2 regions of the Cellulosimicrobium sp. CpK407 genome follow, and region 2 is predicted to be linked to the other one. Evidence: riboswitches for the same ligand, from Rfam matches in the RefSeq annotation. Region 2 holds a riboswitch; the other holds the start of a gene.
The links. A riboswitch is a leader RNA that binds a small molecule or an ion and turns the genes downstream of it on or off. The one in region 2 is predicted to bind S-adenosylmethionine.
Positions count from the first base shown of each region.

Region 1 (4,481 bases), on a different contig from region 2:
CCCGGGATCTCTCCCGAGCCGGAGGACTCCGTGGGGAGCGACCCCGGGTTCGGCACGGGGCGGAGGTCCGTCGCGAGGGTGCGGTAGGCCGACTCCACCGCTGCCGCGAGCTCCGTGAACGGCACGTCGACCGAGTCGGTGACGAGGATCGGCTCGTCGAGCTGGACCCACGGTGCGCCCGCGGCGGCGAGCGCGCGCAGCAGGTCGGCGTAGGCGGCGACGACGTCGTCGAGGCGGTCGAGCGGGCGGAAGCCTGCGGCCGACGACGCAGCGTCGTCGGCGGCCTTGGACAGCGCGAGGAACGTCACCGGCCCGACGACGACGGGTCGCGTCACGACGCCCGCCTCCTTGGCCTCGACGAACTCGCGCACGATGCGGTCGTCCACGAACCGGATCGCGGTGTCCGGGCCGATCTCGGGCACGAGGTAGTGGTAGTTCGTGTCGAACCACTTGGTCATCTCGAGCGGGGCGTCGTCGCCCTGGCCGCGCGCCACGGTGAAGTAGCCCGCGAGGTCAAGGCGGCCCGCGTCGTCGGTGAGCGACGCGAACCGCGACGGGATCGCCCCGAGCGAGGCGGCGACGTCGAGCACCTGGTCGTAGTAGGAGAACGACCCGGGGACGGACGCGTCGTCGGCGCCGAGGCCGAGCTCGACGAGCCGGCGCACGGTCGCGAGGCGCAGCTCGCGGGCCGTGGCCTCGAGCTCGTCGGCCGACGTCTTGCCGGCCCAGAAGGCCTCGACGGCCTTCTTGAGCTCGCGGCGGCGCCCGATGCGGGGGTAGCCGAGCACGGTGCCGGCGGGGAATCCGGCCTGAATCTGGGTAGGGGAGGGTACGGAAGTGGCCATGATCGAAACCTCTTGCTGGTCCGGAGGACCGGTCAGACGGGCGTGCCGTGCGTGGCGGCGCTCGTCGGGGGCAGGGAGGTGCCGGTGACCCACGGCCCGCTGGCCAGGTCCGGGACGAGCGGGGCGGCGGCAGCGCTGGCGCTGCCCCCGGTCCCGCGCGACCCGCCGCCGAGGTGGACACCCTCGAGCAGGTCAAGAGCGGCGCGGTGCTTGTTGAACGTGTACACGTGCAGACCGGGCGCGCCCGCGTCGAGGACGCGCTGCGCGAGGTCGACCGAGTACGCGATCCCGTAGGCGTGCTGCGCCTCCGGGTCGGGCAGGGCGTCGAGCGCGTCCAGCAGGTGCTGGGGCGCGCGCACGCCCGTGAGCTCCTCGACGCGGCGGAGCCGTGCAGGCTCCGTCGTGGGCAACAGCCCGGCGAGGATGGGGATCGTCACGCCGGCCGCGCGGGCCTCGGCGACGAAGTCGGTGTACGACGACGCGTCGTAGAAGAGCTGCGTGATCGCGAAGCTCGCGCCGGCCTGCTGCTTCTGGAACAGGCGGCGCACCTCCTGCGTGCGCGTCGTGCCGGCGGCGGGGTTGCCGTCGCAGAACGTCGCGACGGCGATCGTCAGCGGCCGGGCCGCGCCGCGCAGCGCCGCGGCCGGGTCGGCCGCGCACCGCGACGCCTCGACCTCGCGCAGGAGCGCGACGAGCTCGGTCGACGACCGGACGCCGTCGGGCGCGGGCTGCCAGTCAGGCTGGTCGCGCGGCGGGTCGCCCCGCAGCGCGAGGAAGCTCCGCACGCCCTCGTCGAGGAAGTCGGAGATGACCTCCTCGACGTCCTCGCGCGACGCCCCGACGCACGTGAGGTGCGCGATCGGCAGCACGGGCGTGCCCTGGAGCAGGCGGCCGACGACCTGGCGAGCCGTCGCGCGGTCGGTGCCCGCCGCGCCGTACGTCACGGACACGAAGTCGGGGTGCGTCGCGACGAGACGGCGTGCCGTCTCCCAGAACTTGGGCGCCGCGTCCGGGCGCCGCGGGGGCATGAGCTCGAACGAGACCGTGGGACGTGCCGCCCCGCCGTGCGCCTGCCCGACGGCGTCCGCGACGCTCACGACGTCGCCTCGCCGGGGCGCGCCACGGCACGCGGCGCCGGGACACGGAAGGGCGCGACCGCCGTCGGGCACGTGCCCGGACGGTGCGCGAAGGATGCCTCTGAGGTCATGCGTCACTCCATCGACCCTGGCGTTAGCACCTTTGTCCTCGGGAGGCTTCCGTCGGCGGGTTGCTGCGGTGTCGTCGAGCCAGGACTCTCGACCGCTCTGGATGGTTGCCACGATCCTACGGGCCATCCGGCATACGGTCGAGGGTGCCCGTCACGTGAGACGGGATGGCGTTGCCCGGGGGTGCCGTGACGTTCGGGGACGTGGGCCGGTGTCCGCGTCCCTGGACGGCGAGAACACGGTGTGAGTGCGATCGCAACAGGGTGACCCCGGGGGTGACCGCGGGTGAAGGATGCTGTGAGTGGTATCACGGGTGGGGCCGCCAAGCATGCTCTCGCCTGCGACGATGCGCGCCGTGGCTCTCAGGAGCGCTCAACTGAACGGTCGTTCAGGTCTACCGTCGAAAGGCGTGGTCGACCCGCTCTGACATGCGATCTGCCCGGCCCCTCTTGGCGGAGTACGAACCGGGCAGATCTCTCCCTCTCAAGGAAGGACCTCACTGTCCCATGCGTATCGCATCGGGGGCAATGCTCGGCGCTGCCCTCATCCTCAGCCTGTCCGCGGCACCCGCGCTCGCTGGCGGGTCCGACTCGCCCACGCCCTACCGCGTGGCCCCGGAAGGGCTCTATCTCCCCGCGGGTGACGCGTTCCCGGACGGTGGCCACGTGAACGTCCGCTACACGGTCGAGGGCGCCGAGCGGTCGGTCGGCATCCACTTCGAGACGCTCAACGACCAGCCGTCGGGCCGGTTCGTCGGCTCGAGCTTCCTCCCGTGGTCGGCGCTCGTCCACTCGGACGACTACTGCATCACGTGGGTCCAGGTCGCCCACTACGACGAGCACTTCGGTGAAGGCGGCCAGGATCCCGTCTGCTCGAGCGTGCCGTCGGACCCGGTTGAGCCGTCAGACCCGGTTGAGCCGTCGGATCCGGTCGAGCCGTCAGACCCGGCCGAGCCGACAGACCCGGCCGAGCCGACAGACCCGGCCGAACCGACAGGTCCGGCCGAGCCCACGCACCCGGCGGACCCGAGCGATCCGGCGGAGCCTGTCGTGCCGTCGCAGCCCGTCGACATGGTCGTGGCCGAGCCGACCACGGACGCCATACCTGGTGCGGCGCAGCCCGCGGAGAAGGGAGAGCTGGCGGCGACGGGGCTTGAGACGGTGCCGGTCGCGGCGGCGTCCGGTGCGCTGCTCCTGGCCGGTGTCCTGCTCGTTGCCGGGCGCCGCCTCGTGCGCCTCCGCGAGGGCTGAGCGGGAGCCGGTTCCCGTGAGGTCGGGCCGTCGCTCCGTCCTGTGGTCACCCTCAGGATCACCCTCCGTACCTCCTGACTTCGCCGGTCCGTGAGGTTGTATCGGGGCAGACGTAGGGCGCGCGGTAACCGTGTCGCCCTGCGTCCTTGTGCCGGGCGCATGACGGATCACCCGTCGTGACTCCGGCCGACCGACGTCTGTCAGAGGTATGGAGCGGTGGCGGAGGCGAGAGACGGCGGACGACAGCGAGAGCAGGGTTCACCCTCGATCAGCGGGTGGCAGCAGGTGCTGACCGGTCGGGAAGAGGCGGGCGGCGCGGGACGGGCCGAGGTGGAAGCGGCGCTTCGCGGTCTGCTCCCGCGTCTGGCGACGACCTCTGCGGCGATCGAGCGTCCGCTCCTTGACGACACGCTCACGAGCACCACCCGTCACGTCCTGGTCCGCGCCGCGCGCGGCTTCGGGAAGACCGTGTCGGTCGCACGGTGGTCGCGGGCCGCGCTCGCCGAGGGCCAGGTGATCGTCTGGCTCTCGGCGTCCGCGAGCGACCCGGCGCGGCGGTGCATCGGTGCCGGAGAGCTCGCGGACCGCGTTCTCGACCAGGTGCGGTACGTGCTCCGGCCCACGGGGTCCACCGATCTCGACGGCGCGGGACCCGGGCGCCTCGGGGCGCTGCTCCGCGCTCTGGGCCCGGTGACCGTCGTCGTCGACGACGTCCGTGCAGGCCATGCAGGCCTCATCGACGCGGCCTGCGCGGCGGCGGTCGCTCTCGGGGCACGGGCGGTCGTGCTGAGCACCGTCGGTCCCACGCCCGTCCGGCGGGGCACAGGCATGGTCGAGGTCGGCATGGCTGCGCTCGCATGGAGCGCGCAGGACACGGTGCGCTTCGCCCGGGTGCGAGGGATCGAGATCACCGAGGAGGTGGCGGGGCTCGTCACCGACGGACTTGGCGGCTACCCGGCGTCGATCGTCACCGCGGTGGCCGACCTGGGTTCGGGCGGTTCGGGAGGAGTCGATCTCCACGACGCGGTCCCCGCCGTCGTCCGTCGAGAGACGACGCGAGCTCTGGGGTCGTTCGTGCCTCCGGAGATCATGCCCTTCCTCCTCGACACCTGCGTCGAGCGTCGTCTCCAGGTGGACGAGCTCGACGACCTGACGGCGGTGCCGGACGCGCGCTCGACGGC
Region 1 covers NZ_JBGNYC010000013.1:85,691-90,171, forward strand. The annotation lists gene metE (5-methyltetrahydropteroyltriglutamate--homocysteine S-methyltransferase) at 1-845, opposite strand, end outside; gene ABWU78_RS08315 (methylenetetrahydrofolate reductase) at 878-1,873, opposite strand; SAM riboswitch class I at 2,058-2,160, opposite strand; gene ABWU78_RS08320 (hypothetical protein) at 2,557-3,300, shown strand; gene ABWU78_RS08325 (LuxR C-terminal-related transcriptional regulator) at 3,631-4,481, shown strand, end outside.
Region 1: another riboswitch for S-adenosylmethionine. It lies ahead of ABWU78_RS08315 (methylenetetrahydrofolate reductase); the one in region 2 lies ahead of ABWU78_RS02340 (ABC transporter substrate-binding protein).

Region 2 (4,481 bases):
GGACACGCCCGGCCGGGCGACCGGGTTCCGCGCGCCGTCGCTCGACTACCTGGAGCAGGTCGCGGTCGCTGCCGACCGCCTCGGCTACGAGGGCGTGCTCACACCGACGGGGACGTGGTGCGAGGACGCGTGGCTCGTCACGTCCGCGCTGATCCGCAGCACGGAGCGGCTGAAGTTCCTCGTCGCGTTCCGCCCGGGCCTCGTCTCGCCGACGCTCGCGGCGCAGATGGCCGCGACCTTCCAGCGCCTGTCCGGTGGACGGCTGCTCCTCAACGTCGTCACGGGCGGCGACGAGAACGAGATGCGCAGGTTCGGCGACTGGCTCGAGCACGACGAGCGGTACGACCGCACGCGCGAGTTCCTCGAGGTCGTGCGCGGCGTGTGGGAGGAGGCGCCGCTCTCGTACGAGGGCACGCACTACCGGATCGCCGACGCCCGGACGTCCGCGCCGCCGGACCCGCGCCCCGAGATCTTCTTCGGCGGATCGTCGGAGGCCGCGCTGCCCGTCGCGGCGGCCCAGGCCGACGTCTACCTCACGTGGGGCGAGCCGCCCGCGCAGGCGCGCGAGAAGATCGAGCGCGTGCGCGAGCTCGCCGTCGCGCAGGGACGCACGATCCGCTTCGGGGTGCGCCTGCACGTCATCACGCGCGACCGGTCGGCCGACGCGTGGGACGTCGCGCAGCGGTTCCTCGACGACCTCACGCCCGAGCAGATCGCGGGCGCCCAGCGGCTCCTGGGCTCGTCCGGGTCGGTCGGGCAGCAGCGCATGGTCGCGCTCCACGGCGGCGGTGACCTCGCGGCCACCCGGCGCGCGCGGGACCTCGAGATCCACCCCGGGCTGTGGGCAGGCGTGGGGCTCGTGCGCGGCGGCGCCGGGACGGCGCTCGTCGGCAGCCACGAAGAGGTCGCCGACCTGGTCGAGGAGTACCGCGCGGCCGGGTTCGACGAGCTCGTCCTCTCGGGTTACCCGCACCTCGAGGAGGCGTACTGGTTCGCGGAGGGCGTCCGCCCGCTCCTCGACGCGCGGGGGCTCACGGCGCCCGCCGCCCGCCACGGCGCGAGCACGGCTCGCACGCACGCCGTGCCCTTCTGACGGGCGCTCGCCCGAAGGCCTCTGCGGCCGACGCTCGCCCACGCCGCACGACGCGTACGGGCGGCGCTGCCGCGCGCCCTCTCGGCGACGTATCCCTGAGACACATTGTCTCGGGATGAGAGATTTCTGCGCGGACCGTTCCCACCCGTCGGCGGGCCTCGGTAGACATCTCGCACGGTCAAGAGCACCAGCGCCAAGCCCCGGCTCGCTGGTCAGCAACCCCCTCGTCACGGCGGGGTGCTCCGGGAGATGACCTGGCCTACCGGCACGGAGACGTCCTGCCGGAACGGCAAGCGTGTACGACCTTCCGCCCGGCGACCCGGTGCGCCTCAGAGCGCCCGCGTCCGGGCACCGAGAAACAAGGAGCGTCTCCCCATGGCTTCGTCGAAGCTTCGATCTCTCGCTGCCGCGGGCCTCGTGCTCGCCGCGCTCGCGTTGTCCGCGTGCGCGGGGACCGCGGACGCGAAACCACCGGATCCTGACAGCACGGCGTCGGGCGGAGAGCGGGAGACCGTCACCGTCACGGACGAGCTCGGGCGCGAGGTGGAGCTCACCGTCCCGGTCCAGTCGGTCGCCATCGGCTACAACTGGTACAACATCGAGCTCGTCCGCGGGGTCGGGGCCGGTGACCGCGTCGTCGGTGTGAGCGCCGAGGGCGTCGAGGACACCCCGGGCAACGCTCCCTACTGGGAGTCCGTGCCGGGTACCGAGACCATCGTCTCGCGAGCCGCCGAGTTCAACTACGACGAGATCATCGCCGCCGGGCCCGAGCTCTTCATCACGCTCAGCAACTCTCCTTACGAGGAGGCGATCGAGAAGCTCGAGCCGTTCGGCATCCCCGTCCTCGTCGTGACGGCGTGGGAGCCGCGGCTCTTCGAGCAGAACGTCGAGCTGCTCGGCACGGTGTTCGGCACCGAGGAGCGTGCCGCGGAGTTCGCGGGGCTGTACCGCGAGGTGGCCGACCTCCTCGACGAGCGGACCGCTCACCTCCCCGACGACCAGCGCAAGAGCGTCTACTTCGAGAACGGCGAGGCGAACGTCACGGGCGTCCCCGGGTCGGGCTGGCACGACATCATCGAGATCGCCGGAGGCACCAACGTCTTCGGGGACATCGACTTCGCCTCCGACCCCAACCGCGGGGGCACCGTCCACACGACTCCTGTCGACCCCGCCGACGTCCTCGAGCGGGATCCCGACCTGGTCCTGCGGCACGGCATCGACGGGCTCGTCGCCGGCTACGAGCCGTTCCCCGAGGACGCCGCCGCGACTCTCGCCGACGAGCTCGTCGCCCGCCCCGGCTGGTCCGAGCTGACCGCGGTGCGCAACGGCGACGTCTTCGTGGCGAACAACTTCTGGACGAGCGCGCTCGCGAAGGAGATCGGCGCCCTGGGGCTCGCCACCTGGCTGCACCCCGAGCTCTTCGAGGACGTGGACACGGAGGAGTTCTTCCGTCGCTGGGTGGAGGACTTCCAGCAGACGCCCTACGAGCACACCGCGGACGAGTACGTCTACCGGTGGGGTGACCACCGATGAGCGCGCCCGCACTCGACGACGCGGAGATCGAGCAGATCGCGGAGATCGAGCGAGGCCTCGCCCGAGGACGTCGTCGCCACGGGCTGGGAAAGCTGCTCGTGCTGGGAGGCGCGGTGGCGGTGACCCTCGTGGTCACGGTCCTCACCCTCCAGATCGGTGCCGGCGGCATCACCCCGCAGGTCGTCGTCGACGCCCTCGTCGCGAAGGCGACCGGTGTCGCGCCGTCCGACGCGCAGGAGCTGCGGCTGTTCACGACCGTGTGGGAGCTGCGCGTCCCCCGTGCGGGCCTCGCCCTGCTCGGCGGTGGTGCGCTGGCGATCGCCGGCGTCCTGTTCCAGGGTCTCCTGCGCAACCCGCTCGTCAGCCCTTTCACGCTGGGCATCGCCCCTGCTGCCGCGTTCGGCGCCGCGCTCGCGCTCCTCTTCGTCCAGGGGCAGGGCGCCTCCACGACGTCGGCGCTCGTCGGCGGTGCGCTCGTGACCGGGCTCGGCTGCGCGGCGATCGTCCTGGGTCTGGCGGCGACGAAGAAGATGCAGCCCACGACCCTGATCCTCCTGGGCATCGCGCTCACCCAGCTCTTCACCGCGCTCACCGCCGGGCTCCAGTACATCGCGAACGAGGAGACGCTGGCGGCGATCGTGCGCTGGACCTGGGGAACGGTGAACGGGGCGGTCTGGTACCAGGTCGTGACGCTCGCGGTCCTGCTGGTCGTCGCCGTCCCGTACGTGCAGTGGCGCAGCTCCGCGGTCAACGCGATCGCCTTCGCCGGCGACGACGCCGCTCGGAGCCTCGGTGTCCCCGTCAGCCGGGTGCGGATCGAGCTGATCTTCGTCGCCGTGCTCATCACCTCGGTGACGATCAGCTTCACGGGCATCATCGGCTTCGTCGGTCTCGTCGGGCCGCACATCGCGCGTCTCGTGATCGGCGCGGACCACCGGTTCCTCCTGCCGTTCTCGGCGCTCGTCGGGGGACTCCTGCTCGTCGTGGCCGACGCCGTGGGCCGGATCGTCCTCGCGCCGGCCCTCGTGCCGGTGGGCATCGTCGACGCTCTCGTCGGTGCTCCCGTGTTCCTCTACCTGATCCTCGCGCGGAAGAGGTCGTTCGGATGAGCCTCCAGATCACCGGCCTGGACGTCGGCTACGGGCGACGACAGGTGCTCAGCGGCCTGGACCTGTCGGTCGCCCGGGGCAGCGTCCTCGGTCTGCTCGGCCCGAACGGCTCGGGCAAGTCGACGCTCATCAAGTCGGTCAGCCGGATCGTCCGGCCGTCGGGCGGGCGGATCACGTGGGACGGCGCCGATCTGGCGGCGCTGTCGCGGCGGGACCTCGCGCGCGTCGTCGCGTACGTCCCCCAGTCCATCGAGCTCTCGTTCTCGCTCTCGGTGCGCGAGGCGGTCCTGCTCGGCCGGACGCCGCACTTCGGGTCGCGTCCGCGGCGAGCCGACTGGGAGCGCGTCGAGGAGGCGATCGTGCGCCTCGGGCTGACCGAGCTCGCCGACCGGAGCGTCACGGAGCTCTCCGGCGGCCAGGCCCAGCGGGTCCTCATCGCACGAGCGCTCGCGCAGGAGCCGCAGGTGCTGCTTCTCGACGAGCCCACGTCGGCGCTCGACCTGCGCTACCAGCTGCAGACCCTGCACCTCGCGCACCAGGTGGCTCGCACCCGCGGGATCGCGGTCGTGGTCTCGATCCACGACCTGAACCACGCGGCGCGGTTCTGCGACGAGGTCGCCTTCCTGCTCGACGGGCGCATCCTGCGGCACGGCACCGCGCACGAGGTCTACGACCCCGAGCTCATCCGACGCGTCTACGACGTCGACGTGGACCTCACCGAGCACGACGGCATCGTCGAGGTGCGC
Region 2 covers NZ_JBGNYC010000003.1:70,234-74,714, reverse strand. The annotation lists gene ABWU78_RS02345 (LLM class flavin-dependent oxidoreductase) at 1-1,093, shown strand, start outside; SAM riboswitch class IV at 1,270-1,395, shown strand; gene ABWU78_RS02340 (ABC transporter substrate-binding protein) at 1,469-2,626, shown strand; gene ABWU78_RS02335 (FecCD family ABC transporter permease) at 2,623-3,735, shown strand; gene ABWU78_RS02330 (ABC transporter ATP-binding protein) at 3,732-4,481, shown strand, end outside.